3 regions of the Micromonospora sp. URMC 106 genome follow, and region 3 is predicted to be linked to each of the others. Evidence: riboswitches for the same ligand, from Rfam matches in the RefSeq annotation. Region 3 holds a riboswitch; each other region holds the start of a gene.

Region 1 (6,227 bases), on a different contig from region 3:
GTCGACGCCCAGGGTCAACGCCTCGCCCCCGGTGGGGGTGAAGTCGGCGAACGCCCGCCAGACGCCGGGCCCGCCCAGCGGGGAGTCGACCCGCCAGGTGCCGTCCGGCGCCATCTCCGGGTGCACGTGCCGGAAGCCGGACAGGTCGCGGCGAGCGACGATCAGGTGCATGCGCTTGTCGTGCGCCACGTCGTACGCGGTGACCGGCCGGCCGTCCGGGCCGGTGACTTGGAAGGCGAACTGTCCGGCCGGGGCGCCCACCGGGCGGAGGGTGTAGCCGCGGTCGGAGACGAGCAGTCCGCCGGGCAGGTGGGCCGCCCCGCCCTCGTCGCCCCCGTGCCCGGCATCCCCGGTGGCCCCGTGGCCGTCGGTGGCGTCGTGGCGGGTGTCGGCGGCCGGGGCCACGGGGCCGGCCACGTGGCCGACCCCGTACGCCGTGCCGAACACCGCCGCGAGGCCGAGGGCGAAACCGCTCAGCTTCGTCGCCGTGTTCATGGTGTACCTCGGTTTCTCCGTGTCCGCCGTCACGCGCCGACGAGGTCGTAGCCGGCCTCGTCGACGGCGGCGCGCACGGTGTCGATGTCCAACGGGCTGTCACTGGTGACGGTGACCCGGCCCGCGGCGAGGTCGACCTGGACGTCGTTGACGCCCGGGATGGCGCCGACCTCGGCGCTGACCGAGTTGACGCAGTGCCCGCAGGTCATGCCCTGCACCTGGTACGTCGTGGTGACCATCGAACTCTCCTCTCGACGCCTCCAGCATATACCCCCTGGGGGTAATGCGGAGGCGGACGGGTGCCTGTTGCCTTTACCGGTACCCGGTGGGGGTATCCCGACACGAAGGACCGTACCATACCCCCGAGGGGTACGCTATCCTCGATCGCATGACCACACCGACGCCCGCCCCGACCAGGGGCTACACCGCCACCAAGGACCAGCTGCTCGCGCGGCTGCGCCGCGTCGAGGGACAGGTCCGCGGCATCGAGAAGATGGTCGACGACGACCGCTACTGCATCGACGTGCTCACCCAGATCTCCGCGATCCAGGCCGCCCTGGACAAGGTCGCCCTCGGCCTGCTCGACGGGCACGCCCGGCACTGCATGCACGAGGGGGCGGCCGAGGGCCGGGCCGACGAGATGGCCACCGAGATGATGGCCGCCGTCGGCCGCCTCATGAAGCGCGGCTGACCGGCCCTGCCGGCCGACCGGCCCCGCCGGCCGACCGGCGGCGGCAGGCGCGGCCGACGGGTGCCCCGGCGCCCGCGAGGGCGCGGCACCGGGGCCACCGGGATCAGAGCCGGCCGAGGACCTTCCGCATCGTGTCGATCTCGGCCTGCTGGGTGGCGACGATCTGCCCGGCCAGGGCCTTGGCCTCCGCGTTCACGCCCCGGGAGAGTTCGTCGCGGGCCATGGTGACGGCGCCCTCGTGGTGGGTGATCATCATGGTCAGGAACTGCCGGTCGAACTCCCGGCCGGAAGCCGCCGCCAGCCTCGCCAGCTCGGCGTCGGACATCATGCCGGGCATCCCGTGGTCCATGTGCGGCAGCTCGGTGCCGGGCGACGGCACCGGCCGCCCCCAGGCCGACAGCCAGCCGGTCATCGTCGCGATCTCGGGCGCCTGAGCGGCCCTGATCTCCCCGGCGAGCCGCTTGACCTCCGGGTCCGCCGCCCGCGTCGCGGCCAGGTCCGCCATCTCGACCGCCTGTCGGTGGTGCGGAATCATCATCTGGGCGAACATCGCGTCGGCGTCGCCGGCCGCGGCCGCGCCGGACGCGGTGGCCGCCGGCGCGCTGCTGCCGGGCGCGCCGTGCCCGGCGCCCGGGGCGGGATGCCCGTCGCCGCCGCAGGCGGTCAGGGCGAGGGCCACGGTGACGGTGGCGCCGGCCAGGGCGGCACGGCGCGCGAGGGTACGAGTGATCACGTCTGAGCCTTTCGGTGTCGGAACGTACGCAGCACGACGGGGACGCGGACCGGCGGACCGGAACCGCGCCGGGGCGTCCTATCTGCGCAGCACCGAGACCGTGGCGAGCCGCAGACCGACCCGCCGGGGTGGCGGGGCGCGGGGCGACCGGTCCGACCCGCCCGACGCCCGGCCCGCCGGTGCGACGGCGGGTACGCCGGCCAGCAGCAGCACGGCCGCGAGCAGCGAGGCGGCGAGCGCGCCCAGCACCGCCAGGCACACGCCCCACCACGGCGGTCCGCCGCCCGCCCCGCCGAACGGGAGGAGCCGCTCGTGCGGGCAGTCGCCCGGGCAGCCCACGACGCCGGACAGCGCCGCCGCGACGGCGTACGGGACGGCGGCGGTGTGCTCGGCGGGCGACGCACCGCCGTGCGGACCGGCGACGGCGTGCGCCGCGGCGTCGGCGGCGTGGCCCGTGGTGTCGGCGGCGTGGCCCGCGGCGTGCGAGCCGTGGCCGAGGGTGTGCATCGCGGCCAGACCGAGCAGCGTGCCGACGAGCAGCAGGAGCCGGGCCCATCGCCCCGCCGTCACCGTCGCCGTCCGCACACCCCCACGCTAGTCCCCGGGGGTCGGCGCGTCCGGCGCGACGGGCGCATCCCACCGCGGTCCGCGCCCGACACCGACCCGCACGACCTGCGTCCGGATGCCGGGATGGCTACCATTCGGCCGGTGGCCCCATGGACCCCGCACCGCCCGCCCCGCCTCCCCGACCGGGCGGCGGCACCGACCGCCCGTGACCGGTCGGGCCGGACGATCGCGGTACGTGGCCGGCTCGCCGCCCCAGGGCGATCCGCCGCCGCGGTCACCCGGGAACGCTGAACCGACCGGCCCGCCGGCACGTACCCCGCCCTGGATTCGTTGGGAGACACTCAATGGGCGCCGACCACACCCGTCCCGCACCGTCCGCCCCGCCGGGGGTGCGACGGATCCTCGTCGCGACGGTGGTGCCCCTCTTCGTCGCGACCCTGATCGCGGCCCTGGCGCTCTGGCCGTGGGACGCTCCGGAGGCCGCGCCCGGCACCGACCCGCCCCGCCACCACGGCACGGTGACGCGGGTGGTGACGGAGCCGTGCCCACCCGCCCCGGAGACCCCGGAGGGGAGCCCGGGCGCCACGGAGGGCCCGTGCGGCACCGTCACGGTACGGGTGGACGATGGTCCCGACGCCGGCCAGCAGGTGGAGACGCCCGTGCCGGCCGGGCCCGGCGCGCCGACGGTCGCGGTCGGCGACGAGATCATCCTGGTCGAGCTCACGGACCCCGCCGACCCCTCGGCGACCGCCTACAACATCGCCGAGCACCAGCGCGGCCAGCCGTTGCTCTGGCTGGTGGTGCTGTTCGCCGCGGCGATCGTCGCGTTCGGGCGGTGGCGCGGCCTCGCCGCACTGGCCGGCCTGGCGGCGAGCTTCGCGATCCTGCTCACCTTCGTGCTGCCCGGCATCAGTGCCGGGCGCCCGCCGCTGCTGGTCGCGGTCGTCGGCGCCGCCCTGATCATGTTCGTGGTGCTCTACCTGACACACGGGCTGACCGCACAGACCTCGGTCGCCGTGCTGGGCACCCTGGGCAGCCTGGTGCTGACCGGGGTCCTCGGCACGATCGCCACCGCGGCGACCCACCTGACCGGCTTCGGCACCGAGGACGCCACCACGCTGTCGATGTTCCAGGCCGACGTCGACCTGCACGGCCTGCTGCTCGCCGGGATCGTCATCGGCTCGCTCGGCGTGCTCGACGACGTCACGGTGACCCAGGCCGCGACGGTCACCGAACTGGCGCACGCCAACCCCGGGCTGTCCCGGATGCAGCTCTACCGCGCGGCGACGCGGGTCGGCCGCGCGCACATCGCCTCGACGGTGAACACCATCGTGCTGGCGTACGCCGGCGCCTCGCTGCCGGTGCTGCTCCTGCTGACCGCCGACTCCCGGGCGGTGACCCAGATCCTGACCAGTGAGTTCCTGGCCCAGGAGATCGTCCGCAGCGCCGTCGCCACCCTGGGCCTGATCGCCGCCGTGCCGCTGACCACCGGCCTCGCGGCCCTGGTGACGACGGCCGGCCGGCGCGGCGGCGGCTCCGCCGACCCCGACGCGCCCCCGACCCCACCGGTCCCACGACCGGCGGCGGACCGGTCCGAGGCGTTGGAGGCCCTCAGCGGGCCGCGCGCCGGGAACACGCCCACCGCCGCCCCCGCCGGGTGGCCCGATCGAGACGGGAGCACGGACACCGCATGGTGACACTCCTCAGCGTGACCGATCAGGACGCCCCGCCTGATAAACGCGTCACTGGTCACCGTCCGCCATTACGAAATAACGCATTTAGTCGGCTTAGGGACGTAGATCCCCGGGAGGACTCTCGGGTAACCTCGCTGCCGGTCACCGCCGAAGGCGCGCAGCGGCGCCTGCGGTGCCGCCGCCCAATCGCCGTCAGGCGAGCCGGGGACCCAGGTACGTGGGGTGAATCCGCGACAGCGGTAGGGGCCACTTCCGCCCCGAACCCGTCAGCTAACCCGGTCGGCGGTCGACGGAAGGGAAAACTGTGACGGCACCCCTACGCCGCTGGTTGACACCTGTGGTGGCCGTGATCGCCGCCCTGGCCGTCTTCGCCGGACCCCTCCCGGCGGCGGCCGCACCCACGACACCGCCCCAGCCCTCGGGCCACGGGGACGACGAGCCCAAGCTGCTCAACGACCTGATCGAGGCGCGGAACCGGAGCTACGTCCAGGCCAAGTCCAAGCTGGCGAAGTCGAAGAAGCGCCAGCTCGAACTGGCCCTCGAGGTCGACCGGGCGCAGGCCGAGCTGGCGGCGCTGGCCCCGCAGGTGAGCGAGATCGCGGCCCAGTCCTACCGGACGGGGCGGATCGGCGCGGTGTCGATGCTGCTGGACACCGCCAGCCCCGACTCGTTCGTCCAACGCGCCGCCGCGCTCGACGAGCTGAACCTGGTCAACTCCAAGAAGCTCGCCGCGGTGAACGCGGTCAAGACCCGCGCGGAGCAGGCCAAGCTGGCGCTCGACGCCGAGGTTCGCGAGCAGACGAAGCTGACCAACGAGATGGCCCGCGGCAAGCGCGAGGCGGAGAAGGCCCTCGCACTGGTCGGCGGCAGAGGGCTGACCGGCGGCAAGGTGGTCGCCACCTCGCCGGTGGCCCGGATGGCACCGGGTCGTACCGCCGACGGCGACTGGAAGCCCCTGTCCTGCACCGAGGACGACCCCACCACCTCCGGCTGCATCACCGCGCGCACGCTGCACATGTACAAGGAGGTGAAGCGGGCCGGGTTCAACCGGTTCGTCGGCTGTTACCGCTCCGGCGGGCCGTACGAGCATCCGAAGGGCCGGGCCTGCGACTGGTCGCTGCAGCGAAGCGGCTTCTCCCCCTGGCACAACGACGACACCTACATGTACGGCAACAACCTGACCGCGTTCCTGGTCCGTAACGCCGACCGGCTCGGCATCTACTACGTGATCTGGAACCGGCAGATCTGGTTCCCGGCGACCGGCTGGAAGTCCTACAGCGGCCCGTCGAACCATACGGACCACGTGCACGTGTCACTGCTCTGACGGCGGTCGCTGACAGGGCCGCACCCGCGTCCGCGGGTGCGGCCCTGTCGCCGTCTGCGGCCTCTCCTCGAAGCGACGCCGGGCACCCGGCGGACCGGGTGACGTCGAACGGTCGGTCGGGTCAGGCGACGGCGGCGGTGACGGCCGGCTGCGTCCCGTCGACCGCGCCCATCCGGGCCGGCACGGCGGCCACGACCCGCGCCTCACCGGCGGCCAGTCGGTACGACATGCCGACGACTGCGCAGCGCCCGGCGGCCACCTCGGCGGCCAGCACGGCCGAGCGGTCCAGCATCGCCTCGACGGTGCACCCGATGTGGATGTCGACGATGCGGTCGATGTCGTCCACGCCCTCGGCGGCCGCGCGGCGCAGGCTGGGCACCACGGCGTCGACCACGGCGTTGAGGTGCCCCTGCGGGGCCGTGCCGGTGGCGTCCGCCGTACGGGCGGCCTGGACGGCCCCGCAGGAGTCGTGCCCGAGCACCACCACCAGCGGCGTGCGCAGGACCGTCACGGCGTACTCGACGCTGCCCAGCACCTCGGGGCCGACCGTGTGTCCGGCGGTGCGTACCACGAAGAGGTCGCCGAGGCCGCGGTCGAAGATGATCTCCGCAGCGAGCCGGGAGTCGGAGCAGCCGACGATCACCGCGAACGGGTGCTGCCCGTCCGCGACCGCAGCGCGGCGCCCGGCGTCCTGGTTGGGGTGGTCGGGGGTGCCGGCGACGA
Region 2 (6,227 bases), on a different contig from region 3:
ACGTCTCCAGCATCAACACCATGCCGGTGGCCGGGTTCCGCAGGCCCGGCTGATCCCCCGGCGCCGCCGAACGACGAGGGCCCCCGGTCGAGTCGACCGGGGGCCCTCGTCTGCCCGGGCCGGCCTGCGCCGGCCCGGGCGAGCGGTGGGTCAGCTGGGCGCGCCCAGCGGGGAGGGCAGCAGGTTCACGTCGTCCAGGTTGACGTACATGACCCGGTGGCCGAACTGGATCTGCACGTACTTGTTGTCGCCGCGGATCACCGTCCAGTCACCGGGAGCGGAGCCGTCGAACGTGGTGGCCCGGTAGTACTCGCCGGGGAGCACGGTGCCGACGGCGTACCGCTGGCCGGCCGAGAGGGTGTACTGCAGCGGCGAGATCGGCTGGTACGGCACGCCGGCCGGGTAGGCCGCCTGCTCCGGGTACGCCCGGCCGTACACCGGGATGGTGGCCTTGCCGGCCTTGGGGGTCACCACGAAACCGACGGACCACTTCGCGGTCGGCTTCGAGGCGGGGTTGTGGAACCACGCCTTCTGGCCGAGGTACCAGATAGCGGTCCAGTCCCCCTGCACCCCGGCCAGGGCGTACGTCTGCCCCGCCGAGGCACGGGCGCCGTGGTCCGAGATGTACATGGTGTTCGGGGTGCCGTCGGGCCGCAGCGCGATGTCGTTGACCAGCGGCGCGTCGTGGCTCGGCGCGCTGTGCAGGACCACCGCGGACGAGCCGCGCAGCGGGCAGGGGGCCGTCGGCGGGGGCGGGTTCGGCACGCCCGGGGGCTGCCGGTTGCAGCCGGTGAACTGCGGCTGGTTGGTGGCGAAGTCCGGGTCGATGGTGACCAGCCCGGTCCGCGGCGTGGCGGTCGACTTGAACGGCGCCTTGAGCAGGTCGAAGTAGTGCGACCAGTTCCAGTACGGACCCGGGTCCCAGTGCATGCCGCGCACGGTCGAGGCGACGGTGCCGGGGACGTTGTCGTGCCCGATGATGTGCTGCCGGTCCAGCGGGATGTCGTACTGCGCCGCCAGGTGGCGGACCAGCTTGGCGGAGGTGCGGTACATCGCCTCGGTGTACCAGGTGCCGTGTCCGGCGAAGCCCTCGTGCTCCAGGCCGATGGACTTGGCGTTCACGTACCAGTTGCCGGCGTGCCAGCCGACGTCCTTGGTCTTGATGTGCTGGGCGATGTGGCCGTCCACCGAGCGCAGGGTGTAGTGCCAGCCCACCCGCCTCGGGTCCTTGACCAGGTTGACGCTGGGCCCGAAGTAGCCCTCGGTGTCGTGGATGACGATGTACTCGATCTTCTGCCGGGCCGGCCGGTCGGAGAGGTCGTGGTTGCCGTAGTCGCCCGCGCCGGGGCCGTACTTCTGGTAGGGCGCCGGGATCCACTCGCAGGAGATGGTGTCCGGGCACTCCAGCCCGTCGGGCCGGGCGAGCTTGCGCAGGCCCAGCCGGTCCAGCCAGGAGCGCTCGGGCTGGACCGCGCGGGCGGCCAGGGTCACCCGCTGCCCGTCGTCGGTCAGCCGGCTGTCGCCGGCGCTGATGGTGCCGTAGACCTCGTCGGCGAAGGCCGCCGCCGCGTCGGCGCTGTCCGCGCCGGAGTAGCGGGCCACCGCGCCGTACCAGGCCGCCGGGTCGGTGCCGGCGCCGACCGGGGCGCCGATCTCCTTCTGGTACGCGGCCAGCAGCGCCGCGCCGCCCCGGATGTTCGCCGCGACGTCCGTGCGCAGCGTCTCCTCGCTGGCGCCGGTCAGTGCGGCGGCGGCGTCGAGCGTCCGCAGCGCGGCCTCGGCGGGGGGCGGATCGGCCGGCGGCTCGTGCGCCTCGGCCAGGGACGGGCGGGAGTCGTCGCCGCGCGGGTCCTCGGTGCCCTCGTCGTGGTGGGTGCCCCCGGGCAGGGAGGCGACGTACTCCGCGTCGGTGAGGTGCATGGGTCCGAAGCCGCCGCTGGTGCTCGGCGTTCCGGCGTTGGTGTCCCAGCGGGACTGCAGGTAGGAGACTCCGAGCAGGACGCTCTCCGGCACGCCGTACTCGGCCGCGGCGGCCGCGTACTGCTGCTGCCGGTCGGTCGTCGGCGCGGCGGCGGCGGATCCGGCTGCGGTGAGCGGCGTCGCCGCCAGGGCGGCCGCGACCGCGGCGGCCAGCAGGACGCGTCTGCTCCTCGATGTCGCTGTCAGGTGCATCAGACCCCCAGGTCGGACGGGCGAATGTGGGGTCACCTTCGCCCCGGTCGGCACCTCTGGTCAATACCTTTCCATCCGTCACTTCAAAAGGAAGGAAATCTTCGTCGCCGGGGTTGCGGGTCTCCCCGGCCCATGTGAATACGGTGTGTCACGGCTCGATGGGTTGCGGATTGATAACGGCCGTCTCTACTCTGGTCATTCGTCGGCCGGCGACAGTCCGCCCAACCGGGGCGGTAACGGTCCGACACCGCCGAGTCGCTCCCGAGCGAGCCGGGGACCCAGGTACCCCCGGGGTGAATCCGCAGCCTCTGCGGTAGGGCGTCCCCTTCCCGCCCGAACCCGTCAGCTAACCCGGTAGGCGGTACGGGAAGAAGGAGTACGGAGCCCGGTGGCACACCATGCCCCGCGGCCACCGTCGGCACGGTCGGCCCTCGCCGACCCCACGACGGCTGCGCCGCGCCCACGCTGGTACCGCTGCACCACCGCCCTCGCCGCCCTGGCCGCGTTCGCCGTCGTCCTGACCGGCGGCGCCACGGCGGCCCACGCCGAACCGACGGTCGCCGAGATCGAGCGCCAGATCGACGAGGACTGGAACAAGCTCGAACCGATCATCGAACGGCACAACGCCACCCGCCAGGACCTGGCCGCCAAGCGCAGGCAGGCCGACGCGCTCGCCAGGCAGATCAAGCCGCTGGAGGAGCAGGTCGACCAGGCGATGGAGAAGGTCAGCGCGCTGGCCGTCCGCGCCTACAAGGGTGAGAACGTCTCCGCCGTCAACGCCCTGCTGGGCAGCCGCTCGCCCGACCAGATGGTCGGCCAGCTCGAACTGCTCGACCGGTTCGCCCAGCACCAGCAGCAGGACGTGCGGCAGGTCGCGGAGTTGCGCGACCGGCTGGCCGCGAAGAAGGCGCCGTTGGACGAGATGGTCGTCCAGCTCGGCCGGACCGAGGCCCAGCTCGCGGCGAAGAAGAAGCAGATCAACGCCGAGATCGACCGGCTGCAGAAGCTGCGGCTGCGGATCTACGGCAGCGGTGGGGGCGGCCCGCTGCGTCCCGCCCCCTGCCCGGCCAGCTATCCCGGTGGCGGGGCCGGCACCGCCGTCAAGTTCGCCTGCGCGCAGATCGGCAAGCCCTACGTCTGGGGCGCCGAGGGCCCGAATTCGTACGACTGCTCGGGCCTGATGCTCGCCGCCTGGGCGAAGGCGGGGGTGTCGCTGCCGCACAACGCTGCGCAGCAGCGCCGGGTCACCGCGACCGTCAGCCGGGGCGAGCTGCGCCCTGGCGACCTGGTCTTCTACTACAGCGACCTGCACCACGTCGGCATGTACGTCGGCGGGGGCTGGGTGGTGCACGCCTCCCGGGCCGGGGTGCCGGTCAGGATGAAGAAGGTCGACGACGGACCGATCCACAGCTACGGCCGCCCCGGCTGAGGTGTGCGGAGGGGCCCTTCCTGACGCATGTCGTCGAGGAGAGGGCCCCTTCTGGCACCCGCGAAGCGGTCGTCAGCGGGTCGGCCAGGTGCGCCAGTGCTGCCAGGAGCGGCTCGGGGTCGGGCCCCGCTGCCCCTGGTAGCGCGAGCCGTAGACCGCCGAGCCGTACGGGTGCTCGGCCGGCGACGAGAGCCGGAAGATGCAGAGCTGGCCGATCTTCATGCCCGGCCAGAGGGTGATGGGCAGGTTGGCCACGTTGGACAGTTCCAGCGTCACGTGGCCGGAGAAGCCCGGGTCGATGAAGCCCGCGGTGGAGTGGGTGAGCAGGCCGAGCCGACCCAGGCTCGACTTGCCCTCCAGCCGCCCGGCGAGCTGGTCGCCGAGCGAGATCACCTCCAGCGTCGAGGCGAGCACGAACTCGCCCGGGTGCAGCACGAACGGCTCGCCCTCGGGCACCTCGACCATCGACGTCAGGTCGTCCTGCTGCATCGCCGGATCGATGTGGGTGTAGAGATGGTTGTTGAAGACCCGGAAGAGCTTGTCGAGGCGTACGTCGATGCTGGACGGCTGCACCAGCGTGGGCTCGAACGGCTCCAGCGCGAGCGTGCCCGCCTTGATCTCGGAGACCAGGTCGCGGTCGGAGAGCAGCATCGGAACACCATAGCGAGCGATGTGCGTGACCTGCGTGTCGGACTACCTGTTCGTACACGTGTTCGATAGAATGTCGGCATGGCTTCCTGGTCCGAATTCGCCGCCGACGAGCCCCGCCTCGCCGACGGGATCCGCGTTCTCATGCAGCAGTACGGGCCGGGCTTCGGCTATCTGGCCACCGTCCGCGCCGATGGTGGGCCCCGCGTCCATCCGGTCTCCCCGGTGATCACCGACGAGGGCCTCTTCTGCTTCGTGGTCGACTCGCCGAAGCGGCGCGACCTGGAGCGCGACGGCCGCTACGCCCTGCACTCCTTCCCGCCGGAGGAGAGCGACGACGAGGCCTACGTCGCCGGCCACGCCCGGCCGGTGACCGACCCGGCCCGGGTGGCCCGGCTGGCCCGCAGCCACCGGGCCGCGCCGCAGGTCGACTGGCGGCTGTTCGAGTTCACCGTCGACGTGGCGATGCTCGCCCGCCGTGAGCCGGGCGGCGTGGGCGGCGCGGGCGAGGGGCACGGGCGGCCCGCCGTCCAGGTCTGGCTCGACCCCCGGGCGACCGCCCCCGGCGTCGCGGCGGCACCCGCGACGCGGCCGGTGAGCGGCGACAGCCTCGCCGCCCGCCCGGCCGCCTGAGACGCGGTGTGGCGCCCCGGGCCGTCCCCGTCCGGGGCGCCACACCGCCCCACCCCGCCCGAAGACGACGGTGCCGGCCCCGTCGAGCGGGGGCCGGCACCGGTGCTCGCCTGTCGTGCGGGGGAACTACGCCGCGCGGTACGCGTTCCAGGCGGTCAGCATGCGGCTGGCCTGCCCGGCGGTGAACTGGTGCATGCAGGAGTCGTAGGTGTAGTCCATGAAGTTGGTGATCGGGTCGACGCCCGGGGCGGTGCAGGTGTCCCGGCCGGTCGGGCACTCGAACGCCGGCGAGGCCTCGGGCGCGGTGTCGCTGACGCTGTCACCCGAGCCGGAGCAGCCGCCCTGGAAGGTGTGGTAGAGGTTCAGCCAGTGGCCGACCTCGTGGGTGCCCGTGTCGCCCTGGTTGTAGTTGGCGGCCGTGCCGCCCGGCAGCGACTCGCTCAGCACGACGACGCCGTCCATGCTGTTCAGCTTCCGGGTCGGGAAGGTCGCCCAACCGAGCAGGTCGTTGCTCAGCTCGCCCAGGTAGACGTTGAGCGTGTTCTTGCCGCCCTCGCGCAGCGAGGTCTTCATCGACCGCTCGGCCGAGGAGCCCTGCACGATCGGGTACCACGCCGGGTTGGTCACCCGGTTGATCTTCTGGAGCTGGAAGCTGAACGCGGTGGGCGCCCCGCCGGTCGCCCCGCTGTAGGACTGGTTCAGCACGTTGATCTGTGACGTGATCATCGAGTCCGGGATGTTGCCGCCGGCCCGGGTGGCGTCCCGCTGGATCACGTGCACGACGACGGGGATGGTGACGGTGGCCATGGTGGAGGCGCCGGCGCCGGTGCGGAACCGGGCCCGCTCGCGCAGGGCGGCGGCCAGGTCGGCCTCGCGCTCGCGGGTTTCCGCCAGGGTCAGCTCGTTCGGCTCGTGCCTGGTCGCGGCACCCGCCTTCACGCGGGAGTCCGAGTGGACGTCGGCCGGCTCGACGCAGACCTCGCTCGGGGCGGCGGAGAAGGCCGACGCGGCCGGGACGACGCCCACCGCGGCGGTGCTGAGCAGCAACGCGAGGGTCGTCGTCGCGACGCCGGCCGTACGCCGGGTCAGCAGGTTGGGACGGAGTCCCATGGGCCCACCTCTTTCTGGCGGCGCGACAGGGGGTATGTCACGCCGTGGCTGAGAACGTTGGCCAGACGTTACAACCGATCGACGGATTTGAGAACGGCCATATGTTGCCGCGATGAAACTTTTTCCTGGCCGGCGTCGTATCCGATCGACAATTGGCGATGAAACGGTGCTTCTCGGTAACGATCCACGCCGCCGACGGCCCGCCGACGCCGGTCTTCGGGTGTACCGGCCGGCA
Region 3 (6,227 bases):
AGCGGTCGGCGTGGTTGGCCTTCATGTCCTTGACGGTGGACAGGATCTTCTTGACCAGCCGGCGGCGGACGACCCGGATCTGCCGGTCCTGCTGGAGGATCTCCCGGGAGATGTTCAGCGACAGGTCGTGCGCGTCCACGACACCCTTGACGAAGCGCAGGTAGTTCGGCATGAGCGCTTCGCAGTCGTCCATGATGAAGACGCGCTTGACGTAGAGCTGCACGCCGCGGCGGCCCTGCGGGGCGAACAGGTCCAGCGGGGCGTGGGAGGGGAGGAACAGCAGCGCCTCGTACTCGAAGGTGCCCTCGCCCTTCATGTGCACGATGTCCAGCGGGTCGGCCCAGTCGTGGCTGACGTGCTTGTAGAACTCCTTGTACTCGGCCTCGTCGACCTCGTCGCGGGGCCGGGCCCAGAGCGCCTTCATCGAGTTGAGCGTCTGGGTCTCGGTCGTGGTCTCGTCGCCCTCGCCCGGCCGCTCGACGGTCATCCGGATCGGCCAGGCGATGAAGTCGGAGTACCGCTTGACGATCTCCCGGATCGTCCACTCGGCGGTGTAGTCGTGCAGGTTGTCCTCGGCGTCGGCCGCCTTGAGGTGCAGGGTCACCGCGGTGCCCTGCGGCGCCTCGTCGACGGCCTCGACCGAGTAGGTGCCCTCGCCGGCCGACTCCCAGCGGGTGCCGCCGGTCTCCCCCGCCCGCCGGGTCACCAGCTCGACCCGGTCGGCGACCATGAACGCCGCGTAGAAGCCGACCCCGAACTGGCCGATCAGCTCCTGCCGCGCCCCGGCGTCGGCGGACTCGCGCAGCTTGCGCAGCAGCTCCGCCGTGCCGGACTTGGCGATCGTGCCGATCACCTGGACCACCTCGTCGCGGGACATGCCGATGCCGTTGTCCCGGACGGTAAGCGTGCGCGCCGCCTTGTCGACCTCGATCTCGATGTGGAGGTCGGAGGTGTCGACCTCCAGGTCCTTGTCGACCATCGACGCCAGGCGCAGCTTGTCCAGCGCGTCCGAGGCGTTCGAGATCAGTTCGCGCAGGAAGACGTCCTTGTTCGAGTAGATCGAGTGGACCATCAGCTGGAGCAGCTGACGCGCCTCGGCCTGGAACTCCAACGTCTCGGCCCGGTTACTCACGCCGTGTCCTTTCATCCTCGAAAGCCCACCAGAGAGGTTCGCGCAAAGGATACGAGCCGTCGCCCACCGCGAGACGACGACGCCCGGTCGGAGTCTCCCGACCGGGCGTCATCAGGGGTACGCGTCAGAGGCCGAGCCGCTGACCGGGGAGGATCAGCCCCGGGTCGGCGCCGACGACCCGCTTGTTGCTCTCGTACAGCTCCCGCCAGCCGCCGTCCACGTCGTGCGCGGTCGCGATCTTCGCCAGGGTGTCGCCGGGCCGGACCACGTAGGTCCGGCCGGCGCCGCCCGCGTCACGCCGCTCGCTGCCACCCGAGTCGCGCTTCGTCGCCGGCGCCTGCGACCCGCGCTCCCTCTTCGGGGTGTGCGACGTGCTCGAGCCGCCCTTCTTGCCGCAGGTCGGCCACGCGCCGATGCCCTGCCCGTCGAGGACGCGCTCGGCGACGCGGATCTGCTCGGCGCGGGTGGCCAGGTCGGCCCGCGCGGCGTACCTCCGGCCGCCGTAGCCCTCCCAGGTGCTCTGGGAGAACTGGAGGCCGCCGTAGTAGCCGTTGCCCGTGTTGATGCTCCAGTCGCCGCTGGACTCGCACTGGGCGATCGCGTCCCAGTTGACGCTGTCGGCCTGGGCCGGGGCGGCCGGGCCGAAGATCGCCACCGCGCCGGTCACGGCGCCCACGGCGAGAGTGCCCACGGCGGTACGACGGACGGTGCGACGGTGACGGGCCTGGTAGTCGGATGCCATGTGTGATTCCTCCACGCCGGCGAGGTCAGCTGTCGGGTTCGGGCCGAGGAGCCCGGCCGCCGCTGGCGGCTTCACCCCGAGGTGACGCGCACCGAGGAACGTTGGGTCCCCCGCTCCGTGCCTGAGTGACCGGGTCCGACGGCCGGCGGCAGGATTAGGCGTTACCGGCCGTGGTGTTCGCCATCGCGAACCCGGTCGACGCTAGGGGCGCTTCGCGCCGATTGCCCACTTCTCGTGAAGTTCCTCACCGGCCGCCGCACTGCCGGGCCGCCCCGGGTTGCGGACCGTTCCCGGCTGTGCGTCGCGGGCGCGCGTTGCCGTCAGGCTCTACCGTCGACAGTGGCGTCACCGTGGCCGCCGGGAGAGCAGAGGGCTGGTGCGACCGCCACATCCGGCGGTCAGTACGGTAGGGATGTGTCTCTATGGATGGCCGCGATGTGGGGACTGGTCGGCAGCGCGGTGGCCGAGGCGCTCAACCTGTCCGGGATGATGCGCCCCACCACCGAGTCGGGGGGCCGGTGGCAGTGGCCGTGGCGGGACCGGCGGGACGCGCCGATCGTCGTGTTCGCGGTGCTGCTCAGGACCGTGGCCGGGACCGGGCTCGCCGCCGCGGCCGGGGCGGGTGGCCTCGCCACCACCGCCTTCGCCAGCTTCACCTTCGGGGTGGCGGCCCCGCTCGTGATCGCCAAGATGTTCGACCAGGTCCGGGTGACGGACCAGCCGACCGACGGCACGCGCGGCGGACCGGACGGCGAGCACGATGACGCCGCCTGAGAGCCTGCTGGGCAGGGTCGCCTCCGCGCTGGCGGCCCGTCCGGCAACCACGGCGACGGCCGTGCCCGTGCCGACGAGGACCAGGTTGGCCGCCGCGCTGGCGGCGAGGCCGGTGGCCGCCGCGGGGGCTCGTCGCGCCCCGGCGCCCGTCGGGGAGGCCGAGTACGGCGGGAAGCTGACCCAGCGGGTCAGGGAGGTGCTGGCCGGCATCCTCGGCGTCACCGCCGACCAGCTGCGCGTCGACGCCGACGGCGACGTCGCCATCCGCGTCGGCTCCGCCATGATCTTCGTACGGGCCCAGGACGACCCGCCGCTGGTCGACGTGTTCTCACCCCTGCTCACCGGGGTCGAGCCGACCGAGTCGCTGTACCGGCGGCTCTCCGACCTCACCAACGGTCTCGTCGTCGGCCGGGTCTACTGCACCGGCGACACGGTCTGGGCGTCCGTCCCCGTCTTCGGCCAGGACTTCGTCCCCACCCACCTGCTGCTGGCCGTACGGGCCATGGTCGAGCTCGCCGACGACCTCGACGACCAGCTCCGGCGGGAGTTCGGCGGCAGCCGCTTCTTCGGCGAGGAGTCCTCGGGCCTGGCGGCGGTGCCCGACCCGACCGGCTACCTGCGCGACCTCGACCGGGCCGGCGCGAGCGGGGCGGGCAGCGTCCTGGTCGACCTGCTGGCCGACCGGGGGCGGACGGAGGAGCTGCGGGCCCGCGCCGAGCACGGCGACTGGCACGCCGCCACCCGGCTCGCCGCGCTGCTCGCCGAGGAGGGGCGCGCCGACGAGGCCGAACGGTACTGGCGGATCGCCGCCGAGCAGGGCGACCCGAGAGGCCGCGACGAGCTGGCCACCCTGCTGGCCGCCCGGGGCCGGCACGACGAGGCGATCGCGCTGCTGCGGCAGGCGGTCGACGACGGCGACTGGCGCCCCCTGCCGTTGCTGCTCACGCTGCTCACCGAGCGCGGTCTCGTGGACGAGGCGGTCGCGCTGCTGCGCCGCCGCGCCGCCGACCGGGACTGACCGCCGCCGCGCGGCAGACCCGCACCGACCGTCGCCGGCCCGGACCGGCCGCCGCCGCCCCCGCGAAAGCAGCCCGCCGTATGGCAGACCCCCGGGCGACCGCCGCCGCGGACCCGTCCGGGATCCGGAGAACGAAATGCGTCCGCAGGTGTGGCCGCGGCGGCGGGTGGGTAGAGAAACGCGCTGGGGTGCCGGCGGACGTGCAGCGGAGGCCGGGTGCCAGGATGAGCGCGTAACGCCAGCAAGGGTCGGCCGGGCCCGGAAGTGAGGGCTGCGATGGGGTGCGACCGAAGGTGACGCGGCCCACGGGTGACCTGTTCGCCGAGGGCGGTGAGACCGGGCGGCTGATGGCGCGGCTGGACTGGGCGGAGACTCCGCTCGGTCCCGTCGACGGCTGGCCGCAGAGCCTGCGCGCGGCCGTCCGGATGGTGCTCTCCTCCCGCTACCCGATGCTGCTGCTCTGGGGCGACCGGTTCACCCAGCTCTACAACGACGCGTACTCGGCGCTGATCGGTGACAAGCACCCCGCCGCGCTCGGCGGCGACGTGCGGGTCACCCTGGCCGAGGGCTGGGACGTGCTGGCCCCGTTGATCGACGAGGCGATGGCGACCGGGGTCGCCAGCTGGGTGCCGGCCCTGCAACTGCTGCTCGACCGGGCCGGCTACCGCGAGGAGGCGTACTTCAGCGTCTCGCACGCCCCCGCCCGCGACGACGAGGGACGCACGGTCGGCGTGCTCACCGTGTGCAGCGAGGTCACCGAGCAGGTGGTCGGCGAGCGCCGGCTGCGCCTGCTGCGCGACCTGTCCGTACGCGGCGACGGGCGGACCGTCGACGTGGGGAGCACCTGCGCCCGGCTCGCCGAGGCCGTCGGCGGGCACCCGCTGGACGTTCCGTTCGCCGCGATCTACCTGCGCGAGGACGCGCTGCTGCACCGGGTCGCCTGCGTCGGCGGCGAGAAGGTGGCCGCGGCGCTGCCGGCCACCCTGCCGGCGGCCGAGGAGCGCGGGTGGGGCCTGGCGGCCGCCGCCGGCGGCACGGCGGCCGAGGTCACCGGTGTGGCCGAGCGGCTCACCGTGCCCGCCGGGCCCTGGGGTGACCCGGTCGGCACGGCCCTGGCCCTGCCGCTGCCCTCGGCGGAGGCGGACCAGCCACTCGGGGTGCTCCTGGTCGGGGTCAGCCCGAGCCGGGGGCTGGACGAGGCGTACCGGTCGTTCTTCGCGCTGCTGGCCCAGCAGGTCGCCGTCGCCGTGCGCAACGCGCGGGCGTACGAGGAGGAGCGCCGGCGGGCCGAGGCGCTCGCCGAGCTGGACCGGGTCAAGACCGGCTTCTTCACCAACGTCAGCCACGAGTTCCGCACCCCGCTGACGCTGATGCTCGGCCCGCTCGCCGATGCCCTCGCCGACCACGAGCACCCGCTGCCGGCCGTGCAGCGGGAGCGGGTCGACACCGCCTGGCGCAACGCGACCCGGCTGCTCACCCTGGTCAACAGCCTGCTCACCTTCTCCAGCCTGGAGGCGGGCCGGGCGCAGAGTCACGCCCGCGAGGTCGACCTGGCCGCGCTCACCGCCGAGCTGGCCAGCGTCTTCCGGGCGGCCGTGGAGCGCGCCGGGCTGCGCCTGGAGGTCGACTGCCCGCCCCTGCCGCGTCCGGTCGCCGTCGACCCGGTCAACTGGGAACGCATCGTCACCAACCTGCTGTCGAACGCCCTGAAGTACACCTTCGTCGGCCGGATCCGGGTCGGGCTGACCGCCGACGAGCAGGAGGTGCGGCTGACCGTCACCGACACCGGCATCGGCATCTCCGAGGAGGAGCTGCCCCGGCTCTTCGAACGCTTCCACCGGGTGCAGGGCGCCCGGTCCCGCAGCCACGAGGGCACCGGCATCGGGTTGCCCCTGGTCCGCGAGCTGGCCCGCCTGGAGGGCGGCGACGTGCGGGTGGAGAGCCGGGTGGGGGCCGGGACGACGTTCACCGTGGCGCTGCCCTTCCGCGCCGTGGGGCGGCCCGCCGCACCGGCGGACGTGGACGGCATCGGTCAGGCGGCCCGAGCCGCCGCGCAGGAGGCGATCGGCTGGCTGGCCGACCCGGCGCAGGCGTCGGCGATCTCACCGGCCGGGCCGCCGGGGTCACCGTACGGGACGGTGGACGCGCTGCGCGACGCGCGGATCCTGGTGGCCGACGACAACGCGGACATGCGCGCGTACCTGGCCCGGCTGCTGACCGGGCAGGGTTGGCGGGTGGAGACGGTCGGCGACGGCCGGCAGGCCCTGGCGGCGATCCGCCGGGAGCAGCCGGACCTGGTCCTCACCGATGTGATGATGCCGGACGTCGACGGCTTCGAGCTGGTGCGTCGGCTGCGCCAGCAGGCCGACACGCGGGCGCTGCCGGTGGTGGTGCTCTCCGCGCGCGCGGGTGGGGACGCCAGCGTCGAAGGGCTCGACCTGGGCGCCGACGACTACGTGGTCAAGCCCTTCGCCGCGGGCGAGCTGGTCGCCCGGATCCGGGCGACCCTGCACGGCGCCCGCGTCCGGGGGCAGCGCTCGGCCGGCGCCTCCGAGGCGGCC

What was found. Region 3 has a riboswitch for cyclic di-AMP ahead of ACSNOB_RS30885 (transglycosylase family protein). Riboswitches for the same ligand answer to the same signal wherever they lie in the genome.
Region 1: it holds a riboswitch for cyclic di-AMP, as region 3 does, so the genes downstream of both, ACSNOB_RS21100 (coiled-coil domain-containing protein) here and ACSNOB_RS30885 (transglycosylase family protein) in region 3, are expected to answer to the same signal.
Region 2: it holds a riboswitch for cyclic di-AMP, as region 3 does, so the genes downstream of both, ACSNOB_RS20055 (NlpC/P60 family protein) here and ACSNOB_RS30885 (transglycosylase family protein) in region 3, are expected to answer to the same signal.

What each region holds. Positions count from the first base shown of each region.
Region 1 covers NZ_JBPQTP010000071.1:19,996-26,222, forward strand. The annotation lists gene ACSNOB_RS21070 (hypothetical protein) at 1-495, opposite strand, end outside; gene ACSNOB_RS21075 (heavy-metal-associated domain-containing protein) at 525-734, opposite strand; gene ACSNOB_RS21080 (metal-sensitive transcriptional regulator) at 884-1,186, shown strand; gene ACSNOB_RS21085 (DUF305 domain-containing protein) at 1,290-1,919, opposite strand; gene ACSNOB_RS21090 (hypothetical protein) at 1,998-2,504, opposite strand; gene ACSNOB_RS21095 (YibE/F family protein) at 2,831-4,183, shown strand; cyclic di-AMP (ydaO/yuaA leader) riboswitch at 4,350-4,481, shown strand; gene ACSNOB_RS21100 (coiled-coil domain-containing protein) at 4,485-5,504, shown strand; gene ACSNOB_RS21105 (carbonic anhydrase) at 5,626-6,227, opposite strand, start outside.
Region 2 covers NZ_JBPQTP010000066.1:8,471-14,697, forward strand. The annotation lists gene ACSNOB_RS20045 (NlpC/P60 family protein) at 1-53, shown strand, start outside; gene ACSNOB_RS20050 (N-acetylmuramoyl-L-alanine amidase) at 151-2,172, opposite strand; cyclic di-AMP (ydaO/yuaA leader) riboswitch at 2,411-2,548, shown strand; gene ACSNOB_RS20055 (NlpC/P60 family protein) at 2,561-3,601, shown strand; gene dcd (dCTP deaminase) at 3,674-4,252, opposite strand; gene ACSNOB_RS20065 (pyridoxamine 5'-phosphate oxidase family protein) at 4,331-4,882, shown strand; gene ACSNOB_RS20070 (zinc metalloprotease) at 5,009-5,992, opposite strand.
Region 3 covers NZ_JBPQTP010000180.1:764-6,990, forward strand. The annotation lists partial or broken gene htpG (molecular chaperone HtpG) at 1-1,072, opposite strand, end outside; gene ACSNOB_RS30885 (transglycosylase family protein) at 1,257-1,874, opposite strand; cyclic di-AMP (ydaO/yuaA leader) riboswitch at 1,874-2,045, opposite strand; gene ACSNOB_RS30890 (hypothetical protein) at 2,289-2,648, shown strand; gene ACSNOB_RS30895 (T3SS (YopN, CesT) and YbjN peptide-binding chaperone 1) at 2,635-3,666, shown strand; gene ACSNOB_RS30900 (ATP-binding protein) at 3,960-6,227, shown strand, end outside.